2 regions of the Prevotella sp. SGI.167 genome follow, and region 2 is predicted to be linked to the other one. Evidence: riboswitches for the same ligand, from Rfam matches in the RefSeq annotation. Region 2 holds a riboswitch; the other holds the start of a gene.
What was found. Region 2 has a riboswitch for S-adenosylmethionine ahead of ACQRBJ_RS05895 (NADAR family protein). Riboswitches for the same ligand answer to the same signal wherever they lie in the genome.
Positions count from the first base shown of each region.

Region 1: it holds a riboswitch for S-adenosylmethionine, as region 2 does, so the genes downstream of both, ACQRBJ_RS06275 (hypothetical protein) here and ACQRBJ_RS05895 (NADAR family protein) in region 2, are expected to answer to the same signal.

Region 1 covers NZ_JBNPLT010000008.1:107,053-122,786, forward strand. The annotation lists gene ACQRBJ_RS06225 (sigma-54-dependent transcriptional regulator) at 1-783, opposite strand, end outside; gene ACQRBJ_RS06230 (PdxA family dehydrogenase) at 890-2,098, opposite strand; gene ACQRBJ_RS06235 (DUF4837 family protein) at 2,108-3,055, opposite strand; gene rlmN (23S rRNA (adenine(2503)-C(2))-methyltransferase RlmN) at 3,075-4,139, opposite strand; gene ACQRBJ_RS06245 (DUF4922 domain-containing protein) at 4,276-8,085, shown strand; gene ACQRBJ_RS06250 (MFS transporter) at 8,095-9,420, shown strand; gene ACQRBJ_RS06255 (SPFH domain-containing protein) at 9,602-10,570, shown strand; gene ACQRBJ_RS06260 (DNA-binding protein) at 10,577-10,819, shown strand; gene ACQRBJ_RS06265 (hypothetical protein) at 10,809-11,564, shown strand; gene ACQRBJ_RS06270 (secondary thiamine-phosphate synthase enzyme YjbQ) at 11,703-12,116, opposite strand; SAM-I-IV-variant riboswitch at 12,409-12,520, shown strand; gene ACQRBJ_RS06275 (hypothetical protein) at 12,520-12,801, shown strand; gene ACQRBJ_RS06280 (TIGR02452 family protein) at 12,872-13,726, opposite strand; gene ACQRBJ_RS06285 (hypothetical protein) at 13,882-14,124, shown strand; gene ACQRBJ_RS06290 (DUF3791 domain-containing protein) at 14,130-14,348, shown strand; gene ACQRBJ_RS06295 (DUF3990 domain-containing protein) at 14,345-14,824, shown strand; gene ACQRBJ_RS06300 (SNF2-related protein) at 15,413-15,734, shown strand, end outside.
Region 2 covers NZ_JBNPLT010000008.1:10,571-26,304, forward strand. The annotation lists gene ACQRBJ_RS05885 (S-adenosylmethionine synthetase N-terminal domain-containing protein) at 1-389, opposite strand, end outside; gene ACQRBJ_RS05890 (hypothetical protein) at 401-1,456, opposite strand; gene ACQRBJ_RS05895 (NADAR family protein) at 1,470-2,237, opposite strand; SAM-I-IV-variant riboswitch at 2,230-2,353, opposite strand; gene ACQRBJ_RS05900 (hypothetical protein) at 2,569-4,296, opposite strand; gene ACQRBJ_RS05905 (hypothetical protein) at 4,299-5,621, opposite strand; gene ACQRBJ_RS05910 (hypothetical protein) at 5,717-6,838, opposite strand; gene ACQRBJ_RS05915 (SPFH domain-containing protein) at 7,198-8,304, opposite strand; gene ACQRBJ_RS05920 (hypothetical protein) at 8,914-10,248, opposite strand; gene ACQRBJ_RS05925 (RagB/SusD family nutrient uptake outer membrane protein) at 11,070-12,731, opposite strand; gene ACQRBJ_RS05930 (SusC/RagA family TonB-linked outer membrane protein) at 12,753-15,734, opposite strand, start outside.

The DNA.
Region 1 (15,734 bases), 96 kb from region 2:
TGGGATAAAATGCATGAGTGTCTCCATGTTAATTTCCCGTTCACGACTTAATACCGACATTTGCTCGGTAATGTTCTTGAGCTGTCTCACGTTGCCTGGCCACTTATATTTCAGCATGAGTTTCTTGGCATCTTCTGTCAGGCTGATCTTTGGCAGATTGTATTTCTCTGCCATTTGCATGGCGAAAAGGCGGAACAACAGTAAGATGTCATTTCCTCGTTCGCGAAGTGGAGGCATCTGGATAGGAATTGTATTCAGTCGGTAATACAAGTCTTCGCGGAATCTTCCTTCGCTGATTGCCTTTCTCATGTTGACGTTGGTGGCAGCAACGATTCGTACGTTGGTCTTGCGAATCTCTGTTCCACCTACGCGGATATATTCGCCCGTTTCCAGCACTCTCAGCAGTCTTGCCTGAGTCTGTATGGGCAGTTCGCCCACCTCGTCAAGAAATATAGTACCCTTGTTGGCTATTCCGAAGTAGCCTTCGCTTTCTCCTATGGCTCCGGTAAAGGAACCCTTCTCATGTCCAAAGAGCTCACTGTCTATAGTGCCCTCAGGAATGCTTCCGCAGTTGATGGCAAAATACTTTTCTCTTCTTCTTGGTGAGTTGTCATGGATCACCCTCGGAATGATTTCCTTACCAACTCCACTTTCTCCGATAATAAGCACAGAAAGATCTGTCGGTGCCACCTGTAAGGCGACATCGAGAGCATGATTCAATCCGTCGCTATTTCCGACGATATTGTAGCGTTGTTTTATTTTCTGTAGTTCAGATGTATCCATTTAGCTGCCAAAATTACACATTTTTTTTGAAATATCAGCATATATTGCCCAAAAATAGGTCTTTTTTAACGTTTACCTATTCTTGGGCATCATATTTTGCTTTAAATTAAGCTTCTGGAGCTACTTGCTGAGCTGGTTCAGTTGTAGCTTGTGGAGCTTCCTGACCTTCATTCTTTGGACGAGGTGTAAAGTTCTTTTCATTCTTTGGAGGGAATGGTTTGCCGCCCTTCTTTGGGATAGAGAATCTTACCTTTTCGCTCTCGTCACGCTTCTCGTGATAGAGTTTTGGAAGTGGATTTTCTATTGCCTCATCATAGCTGTTTCTGTTCTGGAAAGCATCAATAGCCAGGAATACTGCCTGGCGGAACGATGACTCGTCAGCTTCATTGCAGCCTGCAATGCTGTAACTTGGTGCCATGTTGGCTGCTGTATGGATGATAGGCAAACCTGCAGTGTAGATGACGCCATCCTCTGTATAGAGAGAATGGAATGGGGTAGTGGCTTGGTCATGATACATGGCCATGATTCCGTCAAAGTCGCTAAAATATCCCTTACCGAAGAACTCATCTGCTGCGTATGGACCAAAAGCCTGAATGCCTTGTTCTGCTAATTTGTCAATAGCAGGAATGATGATTTCGCTCTCCTCCTTACCGCAACTTTCCTCTTCGTTGCTGCGAGGATTGAGGGCAAGCACTGCTATGCGTGGGTTGGTGATGAGGAAATCTCTTTTGATGGTTTGTTGCATGAGCTTTACTCTTTCGATAATGCGTTCCTCGGTGATTCCGGCTATTACATTTTTGAATGGAGTCTTCTCTGTAACTGATGCTATGCGAAGGTTGCCACCTACGAGGATGGAAAGGGCTTCCTGTCCTTCGCCAAGACATGTTTCGATATAATGCTTGTGCCCCTTGAATGGGAAACCTTCTATCTGGGCATTCTGGTTATTGATAGGGGCTGTGATTAGCACATCATAGAGATTGTCTCTGAAATCAGTCATTGCTCTGTCGAGCGCTTTGATAGCTGCTGCTCCCGATTCGGTGGTAGGCATACCCATGTCTACCTTTACCTCTTCATCTACAGCTGCAAGCAGGTTGATGCGTCCTTCCTCTGCATCTTCTGCTTTCTGGATGATAGAAAACTGTGCTGGCAGGTTCATCGCCTTGCGATAATAGGCTGCCACCTTTGGTGAACCGTAGATGATTGGTGTACAGAAATCCAGCATCTCTGATTCAGCAAATGTCTTAAAGATGAGTTCATATCCGATACCGTTGGTATCTCCGTGAGTGATAGCCACTCTGATTTTCTTATTGTCCATTGATGTATTTTATTTTATTGTGGAAATCGCAGCTTCGAGCTGCTTGATTAATATTTTCTTTTTCATTTCGGGTGCATAGACGAAGCCGATGACATAGAGGTTATGGATGCGATGCATCACGTAAGGTCCTCCCATGGCATCCCCTTTCATCTCCCAGAGTCCTCTTTCTAAAAGAACAGGAATGGTCATATACATGCTGTCGGTTTCGCCCGGCATGTTGGTTCGAAGAATGCTATCAATCTGAGCCTTGTCATTTACATTTACATGAAAAGCATTTGAATTCTTCATTCTTCGTTCTTCACTCTTCTCTTTTCCTGCTCTTCGTTCTTCACTCTTCACTTTCATCACGAGCAGGTTCTGCATTCCCGTACTTGCGTTGTTCGAAATCCAGATGAAGTTTTTTGCCTTCTTGCTGGCATTCATCGATACCGGGATTTTCATGTCAAGTCCGAATGTCTTCTTTACCTCTTCCTGCATCTCCTTGTTCTGCTTGCTGGGATTGTTGGAGATCATCTCTGCCAGATGCTTCAGTTCAGCTTCATCTACAATTTGGCGGAGCTTTTCGCCATTGAGTCTTTCTCGCAGCTGCTGTACGGAATGGGCATTGATGCGGATGATGTTTTGCGGTTCAGCATTCTCATCGTGGCTCAACTTGACAGCGAAGTCTTTATCTGTGATATTGACGATGATGCGGGTTCTGACGAGCAGGTAGCTGCCTTTTGTCTTCCCCTTCTTCACCTGAATCAGTTTGCAGAGAGGCTCGGGTTGGGGAAGGGCTGGAACGTCTTCCGTCAGTATCCTGGTAACGATGCTGTCGGTATCTCCTTCCAGTACAATCTCGTAAGGTTGCCCTGTACTGGCTGGCTTTTTCCTGTTCTTCCCCGTTAAACCGCAACTTGTCAAGAGGAGAAATATCAGGCAGAACGGGAAAAGAAGCGTTATCGTATTTCTCACCATTATGCTATGTTCTTTTCGTCTACTCTTTTTTCTCTTCGTCCTCATGCTGGCGTATTTCGCCAATCTTCTTCGAGGTACTCAGCAAGCCGCAGGCTGCATAGATGTCTTGTCCACGGCTGGCACGGATGGTTGTAAACACGCCGTGCGAGGTAAGGTAATCGCGGAACTGCTCCATCTTTTCGTCATTCACGCCCAGCAGTGGGATGTCTGGAATCTGGTGGAAGCGGATCAGGTTGAAACGGCAATCGAGTCCCTTTACCAACTTGATGATAGCTTTGGCATGCTGCATGCTGTCATTCACTCCCTTGAATACGATGTATTCGAACGAGAGGCGACGCTGGTGGGAGAAGTCGTAGTTCTTCAAAAGCTCTACCACCTGCTCAATACCCATACCTCTTTCTGCAGGCATCAGTTCTGCGCGCTCTGAAGGAATAGGATCGTGCATGGAAATAGCCACATGGCATTCGCTCTCTTCCAGGAATCGCTTCAGTTTGTTCTTCACGCCAACAGAACTTACCGTGATACGCTTCGGACTCCATGCCCAGCCATAGTCGGCAGTCAGAATTTCCGTAGCACGAAGCACGTTGTCGAGGTTGTCCATTGGCTCGCCCTGTCCCATGAATACGATGTTGGTGAGCTTGTCTACCTCTGGCAATGAGTAAATCTGGTTCAGGATGTCGCCGGCAGGCAGACTTCCCTCGAATCCCTGCTTACCTGTTTGGCAGAAGAGACAGTTCATCTTGCAACCCACCTGCGAAGAAACACAGAGCGTGGCACGGTCCTTATCTGGAATATAAACCGTTTCCACAAACTTGCCACTTCGGGTAGGAAAGAGATACTTGATGGTACCATCCACAGAATGTTGTGCGTCGGAATATCCGAAGCATCCTATTTCGTATTCGGCAGCGAGTTTTGCACGGTTGGCTTTCGAGATATTGGTCATCTCATCAATGCTCTTTACATGCTGCTCATAGAGCCATTTCGCCATCTGTCCTCCGGTGAAGGCAGGCATGCCGAGATCCTTTGCCACCTGCTTCAATTCGGCAAGTGTAAGGCCTAAAAGATATTTTTTTTCATTATTCATACTGCAAAGATAGTGTTTTTTGCCGAAAAATTGTTATCTTTGCCACATATTTTAAGATAATAAGTTGAAATAAAGATAAAAAACATAGTTTGATGCCCCCAAATGGGACGAAAAACGAAAAAATAGAAACAAAGAAATGAGACAAAAAATAGACCTTTTCTTGCCTTGTGAAGACCTGGATGTAGCCCAGGAAGCACTCTTGGAACTTCATGACAACAAGACAGTTCAACATATCAATCTCTTGGTGAGTGCTGATTTCGCTGCTTCTCATCAAGTGCCTGATGGTTGTACATTTATCGTTGTCGACCGATTGGAGAGTTCCAATACTGTTAGTAGTATTGCTGAGAACACCGATGCCGACTATGTAATCATTTGTACCAAAGCCACTCCTATCCGTTGGGGATTGTATGCCTTGGAACGTTTCCTCCGTACCGCTGATGATACGGGAGCGGTCATGGTATACTCCGATCATTACTCTGTTCAGGAGGGTAAACTGGAGAAGCATCCGGTCATCGACTATCAGGCTGGTTCACTTCGTGATGACTTCGATTTTGGAAGTCTCTGGCTTGTCAAGGCACAGAATCTGCTCGACTATGCAGCACAGCAGGACAGACAGGAATATCAGTTTGCAGGACTCTATGACCTTCGTCTTTATCTGAGTAGAGTGGGAGAGATTTTCCATGTCAATGAATTCCTCTATACGGAAGATGAGCTCGATACCAGAAAGAGTGGAGAAAAGCAGTTCGACTATGTGAACCCTCGCAACCGGGAGGTACAGATAGAGATGGAGAAGGCTTGCACCCATCATCTCGAAAAGGTGGGAGCCTTGGTTGATACCAATTACTATCGACAGCCTGATTTTGATGAGCAGGAGTTTGAATACGAGGCTTCTGTCATTATTCCGGTATTCAACCGTGAAAAGACGATAGCTGACGCAGTGAAAAGCGCACTCAGTCAGAAGACCAGCTTCAAGTTTAATGTTATCGTGGTAAATAATCATTCTACCGACCGTACGGGCGAAATCCTTTCAGAGATTGCCCATGAGATGGAGGAACGGAATGATAAGCAGGCAGGGCGCCTTGTCCAGATTGTGCCTGATCGCAACGACCTTGGCATTGGTGGCTGCTGGAATATGGCTATCAACAGCGACCATTGTGGTAAGTTTGCCGTCCAGCTGGATAGTGATGACCTCTATTCTTCCCCTAAGACGCTGCAAAAGATAGTAGATGCCTTCCATAAGCAGAAGGCTGCCATGATGATCGGCTCTTATCGCATGTGCGATTTCGATCTCAATACACTGCCTCCTGGATTGATAGACCATAAGGAGTGGACCGAAGATAATGGCTGTAATAACGCTCTGCGTATCAATGGATTGGGTGCTCCTCGTGCCTTCTTTACCCCATTGGTCCGTCAGATTCAATTTCCTAATACCAGTTATGGTGAGGACTATGCCTTGGGATTGGTGTTCTCTCGTCGCTACCGTATTGGCAGAATCTACGATGAACTTTACCTCTGCCGTCGTTGGGGAGGAAATAGTGATGCTGCCTTGAGTATCGATAAGGTAAATGCCAATAATCTTTATAAGGACCGTCTTCGCACCATGGAGTTGAAGGCGCGCCAGCAGATGTTGCAGGGCAAGGCTGATATAATGGAAGATAGCAGTATCTCCCGTTTCTTCAATCGCCAGATGGAGAAGTGGGCTGATGCCCGTCACCGCTTCCGCGATCTCAAGCATGTGGAGACCCATCAGCTCTCCGACCAGTTGAAAGTGCAGTGGAATCCGGCACGCATCGTGAGCACCGGAGCCAAGATTGATAAGAAGACATTGGGTGATCGTCCATGTTTCCTTTGCGACAAGAACCGTCCTAAGGAGCAGATTTCAAAACAGATAGATGAACGCTTCCTTCTCTTGGTGAATCCGTTCCCGATTCTGCCTGTTCATTTCACGATTCCTGCAAGAAAGCATCAGCCACAGTCTATCTATAAGAATTATGGTGAGATGCACCGGTTCCTGAGCTTGCATAGCGAGTTGATGGTGTTCTATAACGGTCCGAAGTGTGGAGCCTCAGCTCCTGATCATCTTCATTTCCAGGCAGGTACCAGTGGCATCTTGCCTTTGCAGGCTAATTGGCAGCGACTTTCTCGCAACCTTACTGATATCATTTCTCTGAATGATGACGAAAAGATTGCCTTGATTCATGACTTTGTTGTTCCAGCCTTTGTCATCATCTCCAAGAGTGAGGACAGCGATGAGGCTCTTTTCCAACGTCTCTATAAGTCGATGCCTGTTCGTGGTGATGAGACTGAACCAATGATGAATATCATCGCATGGCGCAAGGGGGATGAGTATATCTCTGTGGTTATTCCTAGAGAGAAACACCGCCCTGAGGCTTATTTTGCAGAAGGCGATGCACAGATGATGGTTTCTCCTGGAGCCTTGGATATGTCGGGACTCATCATTACTCCCCGTGAGGAAGACTTCCGTAAGTTGACCGAAGAGAGTGCTACTGCCATTCTGCAGGAATGTGGTGTCTCTACGGATAAGATGAACAGCATCGTTACCAAACTCAAGGCTTCAAAGGAAGCTGAACTGCAGGTCGGTACTTCTGCCTTATACAGTTATGACAAGGAACCTGAGGTGAAGGTGGGTATTGTGAGCGGACAGAAGATTCATTTCTCTCTCAATAAACCTTATCTGGCTAAGGGCGAGACAGTAATCGGCGAACAGGAGGTGGAATTCTCAGAAGGTGGTGTACTCTGGAACGGTAATCAGTATAGTTCCTTGACTTTCCATCCACAGAGTGCGGACGCTTCCTTCTCGCTGAGCGATGTTACGATTGGTGTCAACTTCCATTGGGAGCGCAAGGAAACCCAGACTTTCCTCGGAACATTGCGTTTCGTGGTCGAGTCGGATAAGATTTGTGCCATCAACGAACTGCCTGTAGAGAAGTATCTGGAGAGTGTAATCAGTAGTGAGATGAGTGCCACTTCCAGTCTCGAACTCTTGAAGGCACATGCCGTTATCTCCCGTTCCTGGCTTTTGGCGCAGATGAAGAAGCATAGGGATGTTGCAGAAAGTGGTAATAATTTCTTCTCTTTCACCAAGAAGGAAGATATGCTCATCCGCTGGTACGATCGCGAAGACCATACCATCTTTGATGTTTGTGCAGATGACCATTGCCAGCGTTACCAGGGAATCACGAAGGAAACTTCTCCACATGTTGCTGAGGCTATTCGTCAGACCAAGGGACAGGTGCTCCTGGATGGTGATGAGATATGCGATGCCCGATTCTCTAAATGTTGCGGTGGAGTCACAGAGGAGTTCCAGTACTGTTGGGAAGATACACCGAAGAATTATCTCACTGCGGTGAGGGATATTGCATTAGGAATAGAATCTACTTTGCCTAATCTGACAAATGAGGAAGAGGCTGAGAAGTGGATTCGCTTCAACCCTCCTGCTTTCTGCAACACGCAGGACAAGAGAATCCTCTCACAGGTGTTGAACGATTACGACCAGGAAACGGTAGACTTCTATCGCTGGAAGGTAACCCTTACTCAGGAGAAACTGCAGCAGCTCATTGCTGACAGACTGAAGATGGACTTGGGTTCTATCCTTGATATGAAATCCGTAGAACGGGGAACGAGTGGAAGAATCAGTAAGCTCCAGATTATCGGTACGGAGAAAACCTTCACCATCGGTAAGGAACTCGAAATCCGCCGCACGCTGAGTGACAGTCATCTCCTCAGTTCTGCCTTTATCGTGGATAAATATGATATAGATGAGCAGGGAGTTCCTCAGCGTTTCGAACTGGTCGGAGCTGGATGGGGACACGGAGTAGGTCTCTGTCAGATTGGTGCAGCCGTGATGGGCGAGGAAGGCTATCTGTATGATGCCATCCTTCTGCACTACTATCAGGGAGCTGAAATCAAGAAACTCTATAAATAGTGATGTAAAATGGTAACAAAGAAAAATAGTCGGAATCCATGGGCTTGGATTCCGACACTCTATTTTGCGGAAGGACTGCCTAATGTCATCGTGACAGCCCTCTCTGTCGTGATGTATATGCAGTTGGGCTTGACCGATGCCCAGGTGGGTCTCTATACCGGATGGCTGGCTTTGCCTTGGGTTATCAAACCCTTGTGGAGTCCTTTCATCGACTTGCTGAAGACCAAGCGCTGGTGGGTATTGACCATGCAGGCACTCATCGGAGCCGCCCTTGCCGGCATTGCTTTCTCGCTGCCTACTGCCTTCTGGTTCCAGGCAACGATGTGTTTCTTCTTCCTCATCGCCTTCTGTAGTGCCACCCACGATATTTCGGCGGATGGTTTCTATATGATAGAGTTGGATGAGCATACGCAGACCAAGTTCGTGGGTTTGAGAAATACCTTCTATCGCCTTGCCATCATCTTTGTGAATGGATTCCTGGTGATGCTGGCAGGTGTTCTCCAGGTGATGTTCCGCAACCAGATTAGCTTCTCATGGGCGCTCATCTTCTACGGTCTGGCAGGTATCTTCATCGGATTATGGCTCTATCATAGCCGATTCATGCCACGTCCTAAGGAGGATGTGCAGACGGACAGAACGGTGGGTGAAGTGGCTCACGAACTGAAGAATATGTTCCGCACCTTCTTCGTGAAGTTCGGATTGGGAGAAACCATCTGTGTGATGCTCTTCCTCTTGCTCTACCGATTCCCAGAAGCGCTTCTGAACACCATGACCAAGACCTTCATACTCCGTCCTAATTCGCAGGGCGGACTGGGACTGTCACCTCAGGAATATGGCTTTGCCAATGGTACTGTGGGATTGATTGGTTTGCTGCTGGGTGGAATTCTTGGTGGTATTCTGGTGAGCAGGGATGGAATGAAGAAATGGCTCTGGCCTCTGGTTTGCGCCATCACCTTGCCTGATGTGGTTTACATCTATCTGAGTTACTCGCTCAACAGCAACCTCATCGTGGTTTCCAGCTGTCTTTTCGTCGAGCAGTTGGGTTACGGTCTGGGCTTCACGGTTCTTACCCTTTACATGTTGTTCTATAGTCAGGGCAAGTTCAAGACATCCCATTATTCCATCTGTACAGGTATCTCTTATTTAGGTTTGATGTTGCCTGGTATGGTTTCGGGATATCTGAAAGATATGGTAGGCTACCGCATGTTCTTCATCATCGTGATGGCATGTTGCGCCATTACCTTCCTGGTTACTGCTTTCCTGAAGATTGATCCTAATTTCGGAAAGAAAGAGAAAGAGGAAATCGAGGAGGAAGAAATGGAAGTGATAGAATAGTAATCCTATATATAAATAGGTGAAAATACAGGAAAAGGTCGTTGGGATTCGTCTCAACGACCTTTTTACGTTAAACTAATTAAAATTTTGGGTTCCTTCTCTTGTGATATCATTTTAATATCGTATATTTGTGATATTAAAATGATATCAATATCAATAACGTAATAAATAAAGTAAAATTATGGAGAATAAGGAATTTACGTATCAGGGAAAGACCTTGAATGGCATCCTGATGTTAGTGTTAAACATCATCGGCTTTCTGGCTGGAGTTGGCTTGTTTATATTTGCCTGCGTTTCGCAAGAGGGCTGGCTGGCAAATGTCTGTGGTGTTTGTGGCGTACTGCTTCTCATCCTGAGCATCATCTGCGTCTGCGGTTTCATCCTGGTGGAGCCGGGGCAGGCTCGCGTATTGCTTTTCTTCGGTAAGTATCGTGGCACTTTTACAGAGCCTGGTTACTATTGGCTGAATCCGTTCATCAGTCAGAAGAAGCTTTCGCTTCGTGTGCGCAACCTCGATGCCGAACCTATCAAGGTGAATGACAAGACGGGTAATCCGATTATGATTGGTATGGTGCTGGTATGGAAACTGAAGGATACCTACAAGGCTATCTTCGAGATTGATACCCAGACGATGGCTGAGGGTTCTACGGGTCAGGCAGGCATCGGTGCTTCTGCTGCACAGATCATGAATATGCTGGGCCGCTTTGTTCAGATTCAGGCCGATGCCGCTCTCCGACAGGTAGCTGGACAGTATGCCTACGATGATGACGAGGGTGGAAAGTCGAATCAGATTACGCTTCGTGATGGAAGTGATGAGATTAATAAGGAGTTGGAGGCTCGCATCGATGAGCGATTGGCAATGGCAGGTATCGAGGTTGTAGAGGCTCGCATCAACTATCTGGCTTATGCACCGGAGATAGCAGCCGTGATGCTTCGTCGCCAGCAGGCTTCAGCCATCATCTCTGCCAGAGAGAAGATTGTAGAAGGAGCCGTGTCGATGGTGAAGATGGCATTGCAGAAGTTGAGCGATGAAGATGTGGTAGAGCTTGATGACGACAAGAAAGCAGCCATGGTCAGCAATCTGCTCGTAGTGCTCTGTGGTGATGATACTGCTCAGCCTGTAGTAAATACGGGAACATTGAATCATTAAAAAAGTATGGCTAAAAAGGAAACAAATATAAAAAGTTTTATATTGCGCATCGATTCGGAAACGATGAGTGCCATTGAGGCGTGGGCTGAGGATGAGTTCCGCTCAACCAACGGCCAGCTGCAATGGATCATCGCCGAAGCGCTGCGCAAGGCTGGCAGACTGCCTAAGAAAAAGAAGGCTGCATCAAAGAAAACGAAGGAAGAAGTCGATTTAAATCAAATAGGAGGGGAAAAGAAAGATGAAGAATAAAATATTTTGTTTTGTGCTTGATTTATTCAAAAATGGCGATAAGGAAGAGCAGGCTGGCATCTTTGCGCAAGTCAAGATCTATCGTTCTACAAGTGCCAGGGTCTTTGAATTTATTGTAGGAATCCTGGTTCTTGCCATATGGCTGCTCACCATCAGAAACATCATTCATGCCACATCTGATGATTTGCCTTATCTTCTTCTGTTGGCTGGAATGGGTACTTCTTTCCCTATCGCTTGTTTGCTTCACAGCTATCATCCAAAGGCCAATGACTTTCCTTTCGTCAAGATAGTCAATGCCCGACAGGTATATTACCTGTCCCTGTTGGGTCGCTATGCAGCTTTATGGTCAGCCCTCTTCTGGTTATGGATTAGTTGTATGGATTTTATCGGAAGTGAGCCTGTATTTGTGGGTGGAGTGATTGTTTGCTGTGTTCTTTTATGTCTGAACGGTGTATTCTTTTTTTATAAGATATACCAGTTGAGAAACCTGATAGAAGTAGAGGATCCAGAGCCAGCTATCAAAAACGAGAAACTCTTGACTATCGGTGTGTTGGTATTGACGATGGTTTTAGGTTTTGCGATGCATCTCCTGCCGATTTGGGATTGTATGCCAAAGATATTAAGTGGATTTTTAAGAGGAATCCTCGTCATAGCAATGGTAGTAGGTATCGTCTGGGTATGCAAGAGATACTTCGGCCTTTTCCGTGAAATTGATAAAGACGCCTCCGATTCATCCAGGAAATAGAATCGCCAGGCGTCCCATAAAGTCTTCCGTCAGGCGTCCCGGCGGATTTGCAATCCGCCGTCAAAAAATGTCCTAACTTGTTGGTGCTCTGCGGATTTGCAATCCGCAGCAATCAGTTTTGAAGCAAGGTGTGGGGAATTACAAACCGATAATCGTTGCGATGAGGTGTCGGCTTCCGCCTCCCTCTCTGAATTCACAGAGGTAAATCCCCTGCCATGTACCAAGGTTCAGTCTGCCATTGGTAATAGGAATGGTGAGTGATACGCCTACCATGCTCGATTTGGCATGCGCTGACATATCCGTAGGTCCTTCATCCTGATGCAGATACCTTGGGTCGCCATCCGGAACCAGTCTTTCGAAGATACCCTTTAAATCATGTCTCACATCAGGGTCGAAGTTCTCGTTCAGCGACAATCCGCAACTGGTATGTCTTACGAAGAGGTTCAGTATCCCCGTCTTAGGCAGCGCCGGCAAGTTCCTCATCACCTCGTTGGTTACGAGGTGAAAGCCGCGAGGAAGCGGGCGCAAAGAAAATTCAACTTGCTGTATCATATCATTCTTTGTTTTATATTTCTACTGTTTGTATCTTTCTGATTGTCAATTTACAAAGGTAATTATAATTTTATTATTATAATACTATTATAATGCAAATATAGGAAAGTTTAACCATTTAAGGGAATCTCCTTCAATCAAGTCGAGTATATCTCTTCTAATCAAGTCGGGTATTTTCTTGCTATCTGCTACCCCGAAAAAACTTCTTCTTTAGAAGAAGGAAAAAAACAGGAAAAAATAATCCCGAAAAGATTTGGTGGTTTCAGAATAATGATGTACTTTTGCACCCGAAATCAAGCATTAAGAGTTGCCCAGTTGCGGCACACCAACCGAGTTTCGCATAGAGATAACCACGGTGGTAAAAGAATGTGTAAGTGTTTAACAACTTAAAATAATTATCTTTATGAATCCAAATTCAGATTTAAAGAACAATGAGAATGTAATGGCAGCTAATGCCGAGTCATCAACAATTAAGGCAGCTAATTCTGAGTCATCAACTGTTGGTGCAGACTATGCCGAGTCAAGAATTTCAGAGTATGCAGCCCGCTTTGCTGCATACAGCGATGAGCGTTTGAATCAGACCATAGATCATGAGCGCAAGGTTCGTGGTTGGGGCAGCGAACGCAGCTACTTCCTCGCCGCCCTGCGAGGAGAGTGTGAGAAACGAGGCATTGATTACTGCTAATCAAGCCCTATCTGTGGAAATCTGTGAATTGAAAATCGGTGGCCGAAGGGAAAGCCAAATCTGTGGGAGTTTATGACTTGAATTCCTCGATGAAGGGTTGCAGGTTTCCACCTCTTGGCGAGTTATAGTCTTCAAGGATGGCGAAGGCGATGAGCTTGTACTTGTCCATGAACTCCTTCTCGTCGATGACTTCGTGAAACAGTCTTGCGATATGTTTCGGAGGATTGTGGAAGGCACCGCAACCGAATGCACCGAGCACGATGCTGTCGTGTCCGTTCAGCAGACCGATACGCAGCATCGTCCTCATTTTGTTCTTTGTCAATGCGGCATCTTCTTCACAGATGTTCCCATCTCTATCTAAATCAGGATGATTGATGGCGGCTACTGCCACGAACGACATATAGTAAGGAGTATCGAGCAAGGCAAAGTTATCCTTGGCTCCAGCCCTGAATACGGTAGCGTCTGGCACATAGATACCTCCGAATCTCACAGGCATCGGATATTGGAACTTGCTTTTCTCCAGACCGTAATCCTCGGCATATTCCGCATAGCGATACATAGAGAGAAAGAGGTTGGTGCTGCGGAAGAGGCTTTCCTCCTGTGCCCGGCTTCCGTTCTTCACGCCACCACCCGGGTTGCGCCGGCTTGCCAGGTTGAGAACCACGGGATTGTATCCTTCCTGTTGCAACTGATGACCGCAATGGATGCTGTCGTCATTCTTCACTATAATCTTGGTGGAACCTTCTGCAAGACTAGGTACATTAGAAGCATCCAGTGGTTTGGTATAGAATCTGCTTCCCCTCAGCATCTTCGTGTTGTCGAGCAGTTTCACTTCCTCCCCATTCTCAGAGGTGTAATGTCCTTCCAGTACAATATCTATAGTTTGCTGATACACGTCAGCCAGTTGTCTTCTGTCGTTTATCATGATGTCTTCTGTTTATTTTGTTTGTGTCACTAAAAATCCGTTCTTTTTGGCAAAATTATAAGTTTTCTTTGTATTCTCCAAACTTTTATATATAAAATATGTGGTATTCTCGATATTTCTTTGTAAATTTGCCCACAAAAGAAAAATATATAATTATGGAAGGACAAACAAAACTTTCTGCCGGACAGATAGGCATATTGATTAATGCCCGTATCAAAGATATGGCAATGTGGCTGATGGAAGACTTCAAGTATTCTCTTGAAGAAGCTTTAGATTGTGTTTATAATTCAGAGTTATTCGAGAAACTTCAGGATTTAGAGACAGGGCTATATTATCAGAGTTCTGGCTACAACTATGAGTTGCTGAAGGAGGAAATTAAATATGGAAAGGTAGGTTGAGAATTATGGAATTAGAAAGTAAGACTTATTACATTATATATTGTGTGAGCCAATTTGCACAGCGGTTTGGCATATCTTTGAAGCAATCCTATGCTTATCTGAAAAGGCATAAGGGATTGGATTTTTTGTATGAATGTTATGGAGCGGAGCATCTTCTTTCTTTAGATGATGCAGTGGATGATTTGGCTGTTATTTGTCATAGGCATGGAGGGGCTTTGGTATGATAGAGTTGTATCATGGATCCAATCTGTTTATAGACAAGATTGATTTTACTAAGTGTAAGCCTTATAAGGATTTTGGGCAAGGTTTTTATCTGACGGATATTTTTCCGCAGGCAATGGAGATGGCAATCAAGCGAACTCGTATTGTTGGCTCAGGTTCTCCTGTCGTAACAAAATTCTTGTTTGACGAGAAACTGTTGATTGATGGAAGTCTGAAAGTGTTGACTTTTGATAGTCCATCAATAGAATGGGCAAAATTTATCTTAGCTAACCGTAAAAGAAGTAAGGATAAATTTATTCATGACTATGATGTTGTGGTCGGTCCCGTTGCTGATGATGGTGTCGCTTTTCAATTGGAAAGATATTTGTATGGAGGACTGACTTTAGAGCAACTTGCAAAAGAGTTGACCTACAGAAAGCTGAATCGCCAGTATTTTTTCGGTACAGAGAAGGCTATAAGTTATCTTCAGCAGATTTGATATGTGTCGTATAGATTCATTAAGAGTCTGAGTAAGAAGCAGAGAGAGGATTATATGATTATGGACGACCAGTATTTCTCTTTTGATGCTTCAAGTAAAATTTACTCGGTAAAAGATATTTTGAGGTATTAAGTTGCATATCTCATTTATTTTTTGTACCTTTGCCCTCGAAAAGGGGGAGAGGTTGCCGCAGGTGGCTGCTCCCTTGTAACATAAGTTGAACAATTAAAATAGAAAAATAAGAAACAGAAAGAATAAAACTTTAGACATATAATATAATAATATACAAGCGTTTACGATTATTTGGAGTCTCTTGAAATTTGGCGATTGATAATTGAGTCCACGTAATAGATAAAAGTGAATGCTCACGCTCATAAGGCGTGAGCTAAACTTATCTATGTGGACAGGTCACGCCAAATACCTTAGAGACTGATAAGTGAGGCTTACGCCTTTCTTATATAGTTTCGCCAACAAGGTATTTGTCTCTTCTGCATTGTTTTAGTAAGCCTGGAAGTTTGCCCAAGCATAGCAAAAATGTGACCTGCTAATTCCGATAAAGTTTACGTTCATAATCCCTTATAAGCGACGATGAAACAGGAAATCCCTTATTCATCTGCGCAGCTCTTGTATTATGCCTGGCAGTTGTCACGCAATAGGGGCGGTGCAGATGATGATAAGTTGACGGGTGTCTTGTCGGAGGCACGTGTCGATCTGAACCCCCATCAGGTGATGGCGGCTCTTTTTGCATTCCAGTCTCCTTTCTCCAAAGGTGTTATCCTTGCCGATGAGGTGGGATTGGGAAAAACGATAGAGGCTGGTATTGTTATCAGCCAGTTTTGGGCTGAACGTAAGCGTCGTATCCTCATCGTTGCTCCAGCAACCCTTCGCCGACAGTGGAGCATGGAGCTGG
Region 2 (15,734 bases):
TTGCCATCGGAAGGATATGCCTTGTATATGTCGTGGGCAATCTTACTAAGTTCTTTTTCCTCATCAGTTAGCGGAACACCCTTAAAGATACCATTATCGCCACAGCGAACTTCGCCGTCTTGGTTGCTTGCAAGTATAGGGTCTTGCTGCACCATTACGAGCTGCACTTTGAGGTTCTTTTGTCCTGTGATACGAAAAACAACAGCCTCAACCTCAGTTTGCGTGAATGCCACACTACTTTCGATGATGAGGTTTGCCACACCATGCCCCAATAATACCTCTACAGCAATTCTTGGGTTTTCTTCTCGCTTGTACGCAAGGTCAACTAATGCACCTGCGATTCTGTCTGCCACCTTATCCGGATGGCTTGGATTTACTTTTTCAATCATTGTTCTTACTTTTAAATGTTATTCTTTTTGTTCATGTAACTTTCTATCGTATCGTAACTAATACCTTCTGAAAGGTATTTGTTGATTAACTCATACTTTTTAGTACTTACCCTAAACTCCAACTCTCTTATTTGCTTGTTCAGTGGCGTCAACGTGCGCTGATAAGAGATGTTATCCATGCGATTGCTTTTCAAATCAGCCTTCAATGCTCGCTTACGCATCTTGAAAGAGTTGATTTGAGCCTCACACTCCTCTCTGAAGGATTGAAAAGTTGAAAAAGCCTCACTAATCTCAGCATCCTTGTACTTCATATAGGTATCTGCATACATAGAGTACCATTTATCGGATTCTTTGGTTAGTCGCTCTACTTTCTTTTTCAATTCATTTATCTCAGACTGCATAAAGCGTTCCTTTATTTCAGATGAATAGTTCCAACCGTCACCATCCTCAGCATGTAAGATTTCAAGCACTTGTTCAAGTGTGTAGGCTTGATAGATATGCTTTGCCTCGTCATATTGAGTATTGATGTTGACGAATGGTTGCCAATGACTTATGAATGAAGACACCTGTATAGGCTCAATCCTGCCGTCTTCAAAAACCTCTGCACAGTGGTTCGTTCCGCTCAATGGACTGCCTGCTAAGTGAAAAACGAGACTGCGATTGCCATCTTTGTCTGTTCGCAAAGCTTTAGGACATTCATTCCACCACTCCAAGTATATGCCCAAGGTTGGTGTATGAAAACCTGATGTTCCTGTATAAGCGAGTACATTTTGAACGGCAACAGGAGCAAGAAACATTCGGCTGTCACGCATGATGCGCTCACTATGTGCCAATAGGTAGAAAGCGTTATCCGTGAAGAGTTTCTTCTGTTGCTCCACGTCTTCTGTTGTTCTTGGTAGAGGCTTACATGGCTTATTGCCAATACTCAGATACGTACCTGTTGCATCCAATTTCATCTTATCGGGTACAAAGTCGTCTTGATGTGATTCTTTTGGAAAGCACTCAAGTACTGCACCATTCATTAGGGTGATGCTGTTTTGTGGCTGTTCTGTGTTATTATGTATCATGTTCCAATATTATTTAATGTATGAATGAAATTCGTTTGCCTAAAATGTGAATATCCTTCGACTCCAAGAGGTTGTAGTCTATCTGCGGCTCCATTCCACAGGAAAGACAGTCACGGCAAATCATAAGAATCTTGCCAAGGTTATTCTGACCAACAAACACACCAAAGCTATTCACTTTGCAAATCTCCATGTTGACTAAGCGTTTCAAAGCTGCCTTGCTAATCTTTGGATTGTCCGTCTTAGCCTGTCTTGTAACTTTCTTTTTAAGCTCAGCTCTTCTTATAGCCAACTCTGTATTGGTACATCCCCAAACTTCTTTGGTGTCACTATGTTGCTTGGTAGTGTCCTCTATGATGATAGCGTCATGTGGCAGCTGTAAGAGTAAATTTGCAAAGTCGGCATTACCCTTACACTTCTGCCATACAACGTAGAGCATCCATTGTATGCGGAAATCGGCAAAATCTTGACGGATGAGATTATTGTTTCTTTTCTTGATGAAACGTTTGGCAGCAAAGCCGCTTGTCTGACGTTGCATATCCTCTTGTACCAACAGATGCTTTTCTGATGAGTCCGAAAACTCACCACATAGATAAAGCGTCTCACTATCACGCCAAGTTACACCTCCGAATGAAAATGGATAGCCACCTGCCATGTTGGAAAGACGCACGTTAATGCCATTCACCATGTCCGAAGCCTTGGCGAATGACAAACAGTTAAAGTGTGAAGCATTGATGTACTCCACACGACCTAAGATGATTTCTGATGTTTTTGATGTTGCCATAAAATTTTAATTTAAAGATGAATAATCAAGCCTTAAACTCACATCTATTTTACCACCGTGGCAATGGCTAATCTGCTCGGTTGGTTCTGTATTTAAACAGTCTCTTGATGCTTGTCAATAAATAAAAGAACAACTCCCCATTTTGGAAAGCGGTTGCAAAATTACGTTCTTATTCTGAGAAAAACGAAAAGATTGTGCTAAGAAAAGTTAACGATGATTAGTTTAGAGTTCTGCTAAATAGTATTTGTGCTTATCAAATGATTTGGATATGGGGTCTTGTTATATGGAAAGAGGCTGCCAGAAGCAGCCTCCATAAATCTGTATTTCAATATTACCAATATGTTATTTTGACAGTCTCTTTGTGTAGAAGTCCATCGTAAACAATCTCTGTTGGTCTGCCTTGCTCGTCTGAAGAAGTTATTTTGTCTTCCCAATTTTTAGGTATGTAAATCGAACTCCCGATGATGTCTAAAATAGGTATTGACATTTTTTCTTCCGTTTTAGCGTTTCCCCAAATATCTTCTCTTTCTTCGTGAGCATTATTTTCTTCGTCATAGGCAAATGTACTTGTGTCGTATTCATCTTTGATTTTTACAATACGGTTCTTGCTGTCATATGTAACATTGCACAATGTGTAGTTGTCACAGGAAATAATATCTTCATTTGCGCTAACCTTGTTATACTCCACCTCTTTACCATCCTGTGATATTAGTTTCCCTTGTTTTATGGTGTAACTGTGAGAAGAAGTAAAGGTAGTATAGTCTCTATTGCACTTAACGCTGATAAGAAATCCCTGTTTGTTAAATTCGTATATAGAATTCTCTTTTTCGCTTGTCATACGAATTTGTTTAATTCCATTGGGTAATCCTATAACTTCAACATCAGAGAAAGATGGTGTAGGAGCAGAAGGTCTATAATTTCTTTTTTTTCTTTCTTCTTTTTGCTGTTGCATTGCCTTTTCTTGCTCGATAGAATCTCTTACATGCTTTTCTGCCATCTCAGCATTGTATTCTTCCAATTCAACTTGTTCGATGTGCTTGTTATATTGTATTAATCCTATAACTGCAATTATAGCACAAACGACCACTAAGAGTATGGTTAAACACGATTTTTCCATACTCTTAGTTTTAATTTCTTCTTCCTTCTTTTCTTCTTTCTTCTTTTCAAAATTTTCTTTCTTCTTTTCTAAAACCCCAATGGCAGATGAAGGATAATACATCTTTAGTAATTTCTCCTTCTGATTTTCTGTTAAGCCAAAATCTTCTTGCTTTAAATATTTTTCAAAGTTTTTGTAATAAGCAACTCGTTCTTCTAATGTTTTTAATTTATGCGTACAAATACTACTGCGGGTACAGTCTTTTCCAAGTCCGTCTACATAGAAATATTTTTCCTTCCTATCTAGGTTGAAATGTATAACGTAAAATGGAATAGCTATAGGAACGCCATCGTTTTGCAATTCAGAGATTACTGACTCATCATACCCAGAATACAAAGGTTTCATGCGGATATTGCTTGAAAATTTTTCTTTCCCTAATCTATTCCAAATTTCATTAGGAGTCCACTCACTATTACTAATGTTTACATCAAAGTTGGTTTCATATTTGCCTTCTATAGATTCCTTGATATACAAATCGCTGTCACGTGTTATACCAAAGCTGTCAAACGAAGGTAGCTTTTGAGCCTTGACATCGTATGATGGGAGGATAAAAATCTTTTTGCCTTTTAAAGTGCCATTATCAGGTATTCCATCTTCATTTTCACCTGTCCAATAATATTCGTAATAAACGTTATATGCAATAAAAGGGATACTGTAAGTTGAAATATTTATAATCTTAATGTTTTCAAAAGAAACTTTTTTCCCATACAAATAGCTTAAAAACAGCTCAATAGCTTCATCCTTTGTTATAGAAAATCTAACAATTCTTGGTTTGTGCTCTTTTGACTTACCGCTTGTTGTTGGCTTTTCTTTTGGAAAAGGAATCTTTGTTCCGCAAAACTCACAGTATCTTCCAACTGTTCCCTCTGCGCCACAATTAGGACATATTGCTTTGTTTATCATATTTATGAAAGACTTAAAAGTACGAGTAAATTCAGAATGCCTGTAATCACAATACTTATTACTATAAGTATAGGCATACAGCCACCTGTTTGAACACTATTTTCTTTTGTCCCCAAGGTATCAGAAATTTTAGAAACACCTGCTGCTAATTCTTTGCATATTTCTAAATCGCTGATACCGAAACTATTCATACTGAGGGCATTGGTTAGATTGTTACATCTTAAAGACTGAGAAGCATTTATAATGTTGTTTCTTTTGCTTTCTGATTCTTGTCTTACCATGAGGTATCGTCTCACTTTACCTAACAGATAAAGAGATACTGCGCACAAACCATCTGCCAAGAACAATAAAACAGGATTAAATCTTTCTCTCCATTCGTGGTCAGTTATAACATTCAATGTAATAGCAATTAATGCTACAAGTGAAAGCAACAGTAATATGCCACCCAATAAGCCCCAAAAGATTGCATTCCCCTTGCTGTCCTTTATTGTTTTGTTGAGTTCGTCTAATGAGCTTTTTTCTTTTTCATCAATAGGGGAATTTGAGTATAGATAGTGCCCTGTACCATCAATGATAAAATCATATTTATCTTCATGATAGTTATAGCTGATAGTCCAAGTTGCTAAAAGGAAAGCTCTTCCTGCTCCACCGTTTGTTGAGCAAGAATATGATAAATCTTCATAAATACGTGGAAGTTGAGCATGTACAGATTTTTCAATGTCACCATCTAAAAGTTTTCCACAATCGCTGTTGTTCCAAACAATAGCTTGTGAATCACCCTTTTCTTCAATAATATAAGTTTGCTCTTCTGAACTTAGATTCTTACGAGCTGTTTGGTCATATAGAGTTTTGTCAAATTTGATGCTTTCAAAAAAGTTATTGAAACTTGTTGATAATGGACTTACGTCACAGTTTGGTAGCAAGAAGCTAAAATTGCCTCCTGCTACACCATTCATAGGATATTTCTTTTCTATTTCTTTGGTTTCGTCTCCAACCTTGTATTTTTCTGTCTCAATTTTTAGACACGACCAATTTGCTTGATATGAGCCTATGTAAGAATACATAGGGATGAGAACAGGTGAGACTTCCGTAATCTGAAGTTTGTTGAAAATATCAGATGGTACAGCTTCCTTTTGAGCTAAATTCTTTAAAAAGATTTTTATAGCTTCATCTTGTGAAATTTTAAAGTCCAGAACAGTCTTTCTAATAGTAGTGGAATATTCTGTATCTTTTTTCAACTCCACAATCTTTGTACCGCAAAACTCACAGTATCTTCCAACTGTTCCTTCTGCTCCACAATTAGGACATATCGCTTTCTTTATCATGATTATATCTTTTGTGATACAATATTTGCAATAATCAATAGTGCCGTCTGTGCAGTTCGTCAGACTGTCTTGTTGATTACATTCGACTTAAATTCTTACTTACCCTTTGTCTTATTCTTTAATAGTTGCATTGCTCCTTTAGCGAGAACGGACACACTTAAAGAGTGCATACTCTTAAATTCCTTTTGCGCCTTACTTCTACTCTTATCTGATAAAATAAAAGCATCAACAGGTGTATCTTTAGGTACATGCAGCATATTATCTGAAACATAACAAAAGAAACGTGTAGCGGCTTCTGTATCATCACCAAATGATAAGACCAACGATTCATAATGATTTTTTGTCATTGGCTCAATGCCAAATTCTTGTGCAAATGAAATCTTATGCTCCTCAGCAAAAGCTGCACATCTATTGACATCCACATAATTATCTTTTAGCAAAATAAAGATTTGTGGCTTGCCATTTTTTATGTTTTCCTCAAACAATGGTTTGCAATCATTATATCTGCTAAACATTTCATTGCCCACATTGAAAGCACTAACCCCAAAACGGATATCGTCTTCGTCTATCATTTCATCATCGGCAAGTCCGATTTTATCCAAGTCCAATGTAAAACCCATATTGACATCGTTCTTCGGTTTCTTCATTTGTATAGCTGTGAAATCCTTGAAAAAAGCCAATACTGTATCATAGTAGGTTATATCTTTGGGGATTTGTACCATAGCAGGTTTGTCAAATAGTACATATTTTATATGCTGCGTTGTTTCTTCCACAGCGTTTTCTTTCATACCGCTTTCTTGTGCTATGATATCCTTTTCTTGTGATTTATCACCCTTTTCTAATAGCTTCTTTCCACAGCCTTCACACACCTTGGAAAGTGCAGGAATTGAGTTCCCGCATTGAGGGCAAATCTTATTGCACAGAGCCAATATGCCCATTATGTCTCCACTTAAATCAGCGTTATTTCCACTTTCCATTAATTTGCCAAAATAAGAATGGCTTTCACTCTTTGGCGTAAATAATCCGCTAAGTTTTAGAGAGGTTTCATCAAATTTGAGAACAGAGCTTTCATACCCCTTCTTTTCTGCTCGTTTGTTGTATCTCTCTACCATTTTGGCCACTTTGTCTTTCAACTCAGATGGCACATTCCATTCATGATGTTCGCTTGAAATATATTCTTGCGTCTCAAAAAGCCCCATTAAATTATTTTTATCCATAACTATTTGATTCTATTTGAAATAACTTTTGTTATAAACAACAATATCAGTTGAAACACAACTATAAGTGTTATCACTATTATCACCCAATTATCCATTATTCTATTGGGAGAAAATAGCGACAATACAAGTTCGATGAATCCTAAGATGGGATATAACACATACAAAGACGATTTGAAACCATCTTTTAATTGCACTATCCCAATCAACAACATAAAAATCCCAAACAATATGATGATTCCGCTGCTGAGAAGCATATTAAGCCACTCATAACTACTCAATAATAGGCCAAACAAAAAGTTGGTGATAAGTAGTGTTGTGCAAGTGAATAAGACTATTCTCTTCATTGTCGTATACTTTTATATTATTGGTAACGGTGGAGGACATTCTTCGTCAAACAAAGATTGAAAGTCTTCCACGTTGCAAATTTTATCCCAAGCTTTCATGCCTTTTCTCCAAACTAATATGTTAGCATTGATTTCATTGGCTGAATACTTTTGGCATATAGTATCAAAATCCATTGGCCCAACTGATTTGCCATTTATGCCTAAGTAATAGACACATGTTTTAGGTAATGGGGGAGGAACTTCATCAGAGTTTAACCCATTGGAAAGTGTCTTTGAAGCCATGGCTCCGACAGCATTTCCTATGCCAACACCTGCTCCAAGTCCCATTGCTGTACCCATTCCGCCCTCATTTTCAGCAGCAGCCTCAAGTACATCGTACGAACGAGATAGACGATAATTCTCTTTGCCCATGATATTGATATGAGCAGCCTCGTCTTTGACTTGTTTCAAGCGTACAAAACTTGGGTCGTCTTCTTTTACAGAAATGGAAATGATGTTGAATAGTTCCAAGCTGATACCATAACGCATAAAAGTATCTTGTAAATGGCTTTGTGCATATTCTGAAAGACCTTCAACCTGTGAATTGACATTCAAAGTAGATAGACCTTCTTCCTTCAGCTTGTTGTAGATGATGGTTGTCAGTTTAGACAATATCATACCACGGAAATAAGACACAACCTTGTCAACGGCAAAGGTTGGCATATTTCCTACTAATCTTTCAAGAAAAATTCTTGGACTGATAATCTTGAATCCATATTGCCCAAAAGCACGTATTGGAACAATCACATCATACTTTGGATCCTCGACTTGCAAAGGTGTTGCTGTACCCCATTTACAATCAAGCAGTGATACTTGGTTGACAAACCACACTTCGGCAGTAGAAGGGGTATCACCTCCAAATGGAATGTTAACCACCTTATTTAATATAGGAATGTTTTCTGAATTTAGTGTGTATGTGCCACTTGTGAACTCGTCTAATATCTTTCCGCCTTTTACAAAGAATGCAGTTTGGCTTGGATAGACAATCAACTGACTGCCTAACTTTATATTGTCTGACTTAAACTTGCCTACAAGTTCTGTATCAGAAATTTCATACTTTATAACATCAACAATTGCCATGCGACAGACAAGTTAGAAGCACCTTCAGCTCAAACAGTGCAGTTTGACAAATCTATTAAAATAGGCATACAAAAAAGTGGAGCTTCTATTCGCACCCTTGATGTAAGCCTTCGACTGCTCATGGAATTGGGATATGAATAGACAACTCCACTTGCAGTATGTTCGTGTTGATATACGAATACACCGAAATGGAGCGTCCTTTCACATATACCCTCAATTCCATTTTGTGAGTTGTCGAAGTTCACATCAAATCAGGTATAAGCGAAATACGCTTTTTCTAATATGTCTGTCAAAAGCCTATTACAGCAATATGACGTAACAAAGTTAATGAAATTCTATGAGACTAAAGAATTTCTATTGATGAATTTGCTGTTTTCTATCTGTATTTAGAATAATTCCATTTTGCGGTTGCGTTTTGTTTGAAAACTGTGTGAAAATAACCTTTTAGATTTGATTGATACATTTTGAATAGCGTATCAATACCTATTAGAAAGATTAAATTGATACACTTGATTGTTTGATACAGTTGGATGGTTTTTCCATTTTCAACAATAACATAAAAGTAAAAGAACATAGACGTTATCATTTGAAAATGGAAAATCAGATTAGTTATTCTATTGGCTTTTTGTAAGGCCTTCTCGGAATGTTATTCCTGTCATAAAACTCATATAATCTACTCAAGCCTATCTTTATTCCATTTGCTTTGAGCATAGCAAAATTATCTTTCACAGACAGACTGCAATCATAGAGGTTGCCAATCTCTTCGTCCTTCAACTTGCGCCTGACGATTCCAACCATCGACTTGGGCTTGATGCCTCTTTCAGAACAATACAGTTTATCTACTTTGAACTTACTCGGCTTACGCTTCGTCTTTATGTTTATCTTTTCGTATTCCATATTTAGGGCATTGTTGGCAATCCTCATTAGCTCTTGATTATTCAGAGTGTTGTCTGAGTTATCATAATACCATTGCCGTTCAGCAACCAAATTATATAATAGGTGTTCAAATGTGATGGTTGGGAAAATCTTTCTGCGTATGAGTGCAGACACAAACAAGCATTTCCTCCTATTGTCGCCATCCCTCTTTATCTTTACAACCGATACTTTGCGAATATCGCCACTATTGCTTGTTACGACATCTTGATACCAACTTCGATATATCTCTTGATAGTTTTCGGGTATCAACGCATAACCGTTATTATATGTTAGCTCGGTATGGTCAAAATAGCAGTATCGCTCTCGGTACTTGATAATCAATTCAGAAGGTGGAATTTCAAAGAGGTCGTTAATGAAATCCTTATCCTTTATAGGATAGACACATTCATTACTATTTGCAGATTCCTTTACTGACCTGTTTTCATGGTGGGCTGATTCAACAAGTGCAGCTCCAAAATCTGATAAAGTATAAACTTTGTCTGTAGAATACACTTCACACCTTGGCGTTCCGTTGCCATTCATATATTGTGCAGGTCTTGCTCCACACGAATCTTGGTCGGGATAAGTTGGGTAATCTTTGCGAATCTCCTTTATGATGCCTCTATACGCTGAGGCTAACGTTTTGCCATTTAAAATGTCCTCACGGAATACATAGCAAAGGCGAAAACGAAACTTGTTACCCTTACTTGGACAAAGATTGCTCGGTGTTGTATAGTATATAGTAGGCTTCTTCGATAATCCACAAACAAATTGCTTCATTTCCATATTGGAATCATCAACATCAACGAATACAACATTAGCTCGGTCAAAATTATCATTCTTCTTCTCGTATATTTTAAAGGTGTCGGCTTTTGTTGTAAACCAATGGCAAAAACAAAATCCTTCTTTGATGTGTTTTACAAAGTCCTCAATACTTATTGAAGAACGTTTAAAACACAGTTTCTTAATGTCTATACTCTCTTTAGTTGCGTAATGTTCGAGAGATAGACTTAGTTTTAATGCTATCACGTTTCATAATCGTAATATCATTATTTTGTTGGACAGGGTTTCGCCTGTCCCTTTTAGTTTTATCTTGGCTCTACATAGCCTATTCTGTTTACAGTCTAAGACAGTTCCTATCTGTTCGGTTTGGAATCTTTGGATGGTGGTGGTCTCTTTCTGTTTCTCTTCATATTTAATATGGTTTTATTTCTATCATTTATTCTCACGTTGCAAACATACTACTTGGGAGACTACTATTGCAAAATTGAATATTAAAAAATCTGAAGACTTGAAAGCAAAGGCATTTTGTATACCGGAAAATTTTCTAAAAGATGCACGGCAACCCCTTGTAGTCGATGCCTCGCTCCCTCTATAGGGGATATACAAAGGTGGGATACGGACGGAGTACTCCCCTTAACTTCATTATATACAGTGCTTTGTACTTGTCTAAGTAGTAGAAACTGATGCTGAACATTTACACCTTATTTATATAGTGGGCATCCACGTTTGTCACGTTGTTGTTTTAAAGCCCTGTATGTTTACACCTTATTATATATATAAGGGCTGATGTTGATTGTCTTGTTGAGGCTTGAAATCAATTGATTTTAAGTAGGATTAATCGTGTAAGTGACTGATAGCCATGGTCGTGTATGAAGTTCGTGCTGTCCCCGATAAATATCCCCGATAATAGCTAACTCTCTGAATATCAGATATAGAGTATAATTGAGTGGGAATAATCATATAAAAAAGACCACCATTTGAGTTGGATATCAAACTCAGATGGTGGTCTTTTTTTTGATGAAGAGTACTGAGTACTTTCTGAATGATGTACTCAGTACTTTTTGTTTTTAATAACCGTCGTTCTGCTTCAACTGCAAGTTAGCATCAAGTGCACCCTGTGGGATAGGGAGATAACGGTTGGTGGTCTTGAATACACGATCCTCAATCTTCTTGTCAGCTGCAGAAGCATTTACATTGATAGTGGCGCGCATACCAGGAGCCACAGACTTATCCATGCTCACAGTACCAACCCGACGCTCCAATGTGCAGTTCAGCAAAGTCTCAGCCAACATCTTGCCACTGGCATCCTTCCAGCGTAAGATATCAGCACGGCGGATACCCTCACCTGCGAACTCAACACCACGTTCGCGACGAATCAACTCGCGAAGCTTCTCCTTGGTATTGTACTTAGCTTCATCTACATCAGGCATACCAACACGGTTACGAACCATATTCAGGTAGGTGTAAACCTGAGCAGAAGGACCGTTCAATTCATTCTCTGCCTCGCAGTAAGTAAGCAATACTTCTGCATAGCGGAAGACGATAGGCTGGCAAGTGGTGTTCCAGATGTCAGGATACTGGTTCATAGGTGCCAAGTACTTACCCCATGTCAAACCAGTCTTTGAACTGTTGTCGGCTGCGGTGTAAAAGTTGGCATTAGAAGCTCCATTTATAGTCTTGTCAAGCGAATTGTAGATAGCCTCTTTACCATTACCATTGATGTAGTCACAACCTGGATAGATGACAGTCATTGCCATACGTGGGTCACGGTTGTTGAATGGATGAGTAGGATCATAGCCAGAACCCGGTTCGTCCTTGGTCAAGCCGTTTGCCATTTCATAGGTGTCGATCAAGCCGTAGCTAGGAACGATAGAAGACCAACCGCCATCGGCGTTGTTGTACATACGGCCAATCACATCGTTATAGTAGTCGTTTTCTACAGCCTGTACGGCAAGGATGATTTCCTTGGAATCCTGACCTGCTACATTGAACAGGTTAGCATAGTTGTTGTCCAACTCATACTGATTCAGTGCAATGATCTTCTCAGCACGATCCTTAGCAGTAGCATAGTCTCCATAATAGAGAGCCTCGCGCATGCGGAGTGCCAGAGCTGCACCCTTGGCGATGCGACCACGGGCTGCAGGAGTTACATTGATATCGTTTACCAACTCGTCGAGTTCCTTCTCGATATACTCCTTCACCTCCTGCTCGCTTTTACGTGGAACCATAGCTTCCTCTGCAGTAGCATAGCTTTCGATGATAGGTACACCACCATAGTTCCAATTCATCAGGAAATAGCGGTAAGCGCGAATCCAACGAGCCTGAGCCATAATGTCTTTCTTGGCAGTTTCTGGCATAGTACACTTGTCTATGTTAGCCAACAGCTCGTTGACGCGACGGATGCGTGAGAAGTCGTACCAGTCTCTACCGCTTGATGCGGTCACAGTTCCATTGCCGATAGGTGTATAACCCTCCCAGGAGAACTGGTCGTAACCAAAGTCACTTGTACCATCCCAATACAGGAGGAAACCATCCCAGCCCCAACCGGAATTGTATTGGTCTTGCCAATTGTTGTAACAGCCAACGAGGAACTTGTCTGCATCGTCCTGGGTTTGCCAGGTGCTGACAGGTGAAAGGGCATCCTTTGGGGCTGTATCGAGGAAATCGGAGCATGAGGTTGCCAAGAGGGCGGTCATGCCGATAAATATATATTTCTTAAGATTTCTCATGATAATATCCTTTTTAAGTTATTAGAATGTTACGCTCAAACCGAATGAGTGAGTGCGGAGCAATGGATAAGAGCTGAGTCGCTGGCTCGTAGCCTCTGGATCCACGTTGATGTCGAGGTCGTCGATTGTGAACAAATTCTCGCAAGAGTAGTAAACACGTAGCTTGTTGACATGCAGGAATTCGAGTGCCGACTTAGGAAGTGAGTAACCCAGCTGCAAGTTCTTCAAACGGCAATAAGATACATTCTTGAGCCAGAATGTAGAAATCACCTGACGAGAAGAGCTAGGAGAGTTTGTATTGGTGAACAATCTTGGCATCTTAGGATTTGACTTGTTGTAAGTCCAGGAGTCTCTCCAGATGGTTGCTGGGTGAGAGCTGTCGCCCACAAAAGCACCTTCTACCTCGTATGCATCGAAGTAGCGGTAAGCCTTAAACTGTCCATTGAAGAACAGAGAGAGGTCGAAACCCTTCCAAGCTGCGTTCAGGTTCAAACCGAAGGTCCAGCGAGGAACAGAACTGCCTGCATAGAAGCGGTCGTTCTCGGCATCAATCTTGCCATCACCGTTGATATCCGCATATTTCAAGTCACCAGCCTTGAAGCTGCCACCGCCGAAAGGACAAGAACCCTTTGAACCGTCTGCTGGCCAGTATTTGTTCATATACTCCTGTGCCTCAGCATCAGTCTGGAAGAATCCATCAGCCTTATATACATAGTAGCTGTTGAACTCCTGACCCGTAGCGTTGCGCTGGTTGTAGCCAGTACCTACGTATCCCTTACCAGGCATGCTCTCAATCTTGTTCTTGTTGTATGCAACATTCAAGCCTGCGCCTACTGTCACCTCACCAATCTTATCGTTGTAGTTGAGGCTCATCTCGACACCCTGGTTGCGCATCTGACCCACATTGTCAAGATAGCTACCCAAAGCAAACTCGTAAGGAGCATCTACAGAGATCAGGATACCATCTGTAAGACGGTTGTAGTAATCAACAGATGCAGTAATCTTGTTATCGAGGAATCCCAGGTCAACACCTACGCCCCATGTGGTCGCCTTCTCCCATGTGATGGTGTTGATCTTGTATGAACTCTGGTAGTATCCGGATGTTACCTTGCCGTCGAATGCATACTTGGCGTTGATGTTGTATGTATTGATAGCTGGATAGTAATCGCTCAAAGCCTCCTGGTTACCCAACTGACCCCATGATCCGCGAATCTTCAGGTTAGAGAGCCAAGACTTGGTTCCCTCCATGAAAGCTTCCTCGCTCACACGCCAACCTGCAGAGAATGATGGGAAGTAACCCCAACGATGACCATCTGCGAAACGGCTGGATGCATCAGCACGGAGGTTAGCCTCGAAGAGGTAACGGCCTGCAAAGTCGTAGTTAACACGACCAAACCATGAAAGCATATTCAACTCACGGGTATTTCCCTGTGCCTGCTGCGTAGATACATCACCGGCATTGATATCGGTAACACTATTATTAGGGAAGTTCTTGCGGTAAGTGTACCAATACTTATAGTCGTAAGCCTCTGCATGCCATCCTGCCAAAGCCCCAACGGTATGCTGTCCGAAGGTCTTGTTGTAGTTCAGCAATGCCTCGAAGGTCTTGCGCTCCCACTTATATACTCGTTCATCGTGGAAATTTGGATCGGTCTTCTTGTTCGCATTGTAAACGAAGAACTTCTGGAAGTAGTCGTAGTTCTGGTTGTTATTAACATAAGATGCACTCAACTTAGCTGTCAAGCCGTCAAGAATCTTGTAATCAACACCGAAGAGACCTGTGAAGTTGGTATTGCGGCGATATACCTTCAGATCGTTATCGAGCCATGCAATAGGGCTACCGTCAGAAATGGTTCCCCATGTACCATCGTCATAACGAGCGGTAATCCATGGTGCAATCAAGTTGAGCTGACGGATAATCTGGTCAGAACCACCACCTGCGTATGCAGAAGAAGGGTCGGTATAATCGTTCTTGATGTAAGCGAGATTCAAGCGGGCTGTGAGGCGGCTGTTGATCTTCATCTCCAGGTTGGTACGGCCGTTAACCTGCTCACGTCCAGCGTGAGGCAAGATACCCGACTGCTTCAGATAACCTACAGATGCGAGATAGTTTACGCTCTCTGTTGCACCGTTCACGCTTACGTTGTGGTGCTGCAGAGAACCAGTCTTGTAAGCCAGGTCGTACCAGTCGGTATTAGGAAGTGCATTGATTTCCTCTTCAGAGGTGAATTTCTTAGCCTTGCCCTCGCTTTCGAGCGCATCGTTCAGCATGTGGGCATACTCGTATGAATCCAGACGGTCAACCAGGCTGGTTGGATTCTGCACACTCACATAACCATTATAAGAAACTTGAGGCTTGCCGCTCTTACCACGCTTGGTGGTGATGAGGATAACGCCGTTGGCAGCCTTGGAACCATAGATGGCAGCAGAAGCAGCATCCTTCAATACAGAGATGCTCTCGATATCGTTAGGGTCGAGGCTACTCATGGTACCAGACTCTACGCCATCAATCAAAATATAAGGAGAGGAAGAGTTGAGGGTTCCCACACCACGTACGTTGATGCTACCTGAGTCCATACCCGGAGCACCATTGGTACCGCTGATGGTAACACCAGGCATCATACCCTGGAGTCCACTCTGCAAGTTCTGGATAGGACGGCTTTCCAAAGCCTTGCTATCCACTGATGATACAGAACCGGTGAGGTTCACCTTCTTCTGTGTACCGTAACCTACAACTACAACTTCATTGAGCTCCTTGTCTTCAGACTTCATGGTAATCTGCATGTTGCTTGCAGCTGTAAGAGTCTGTGGATTGAAGCCGACGTAGGAAATTGTAATCTTGCCATTAGGATTTTTCAGACTGAGGGAGAAATTTCCGTCTAGGTCGGTTACTGTTCCATTGGACGTGCCAACTTCCATCACGGTAACACCGATAAGAGGTTCGCCTTGATTGTCGACAACACGTCCTGTTGCTACTTTCTTCTGCTGTTGGATGCTGGTGGT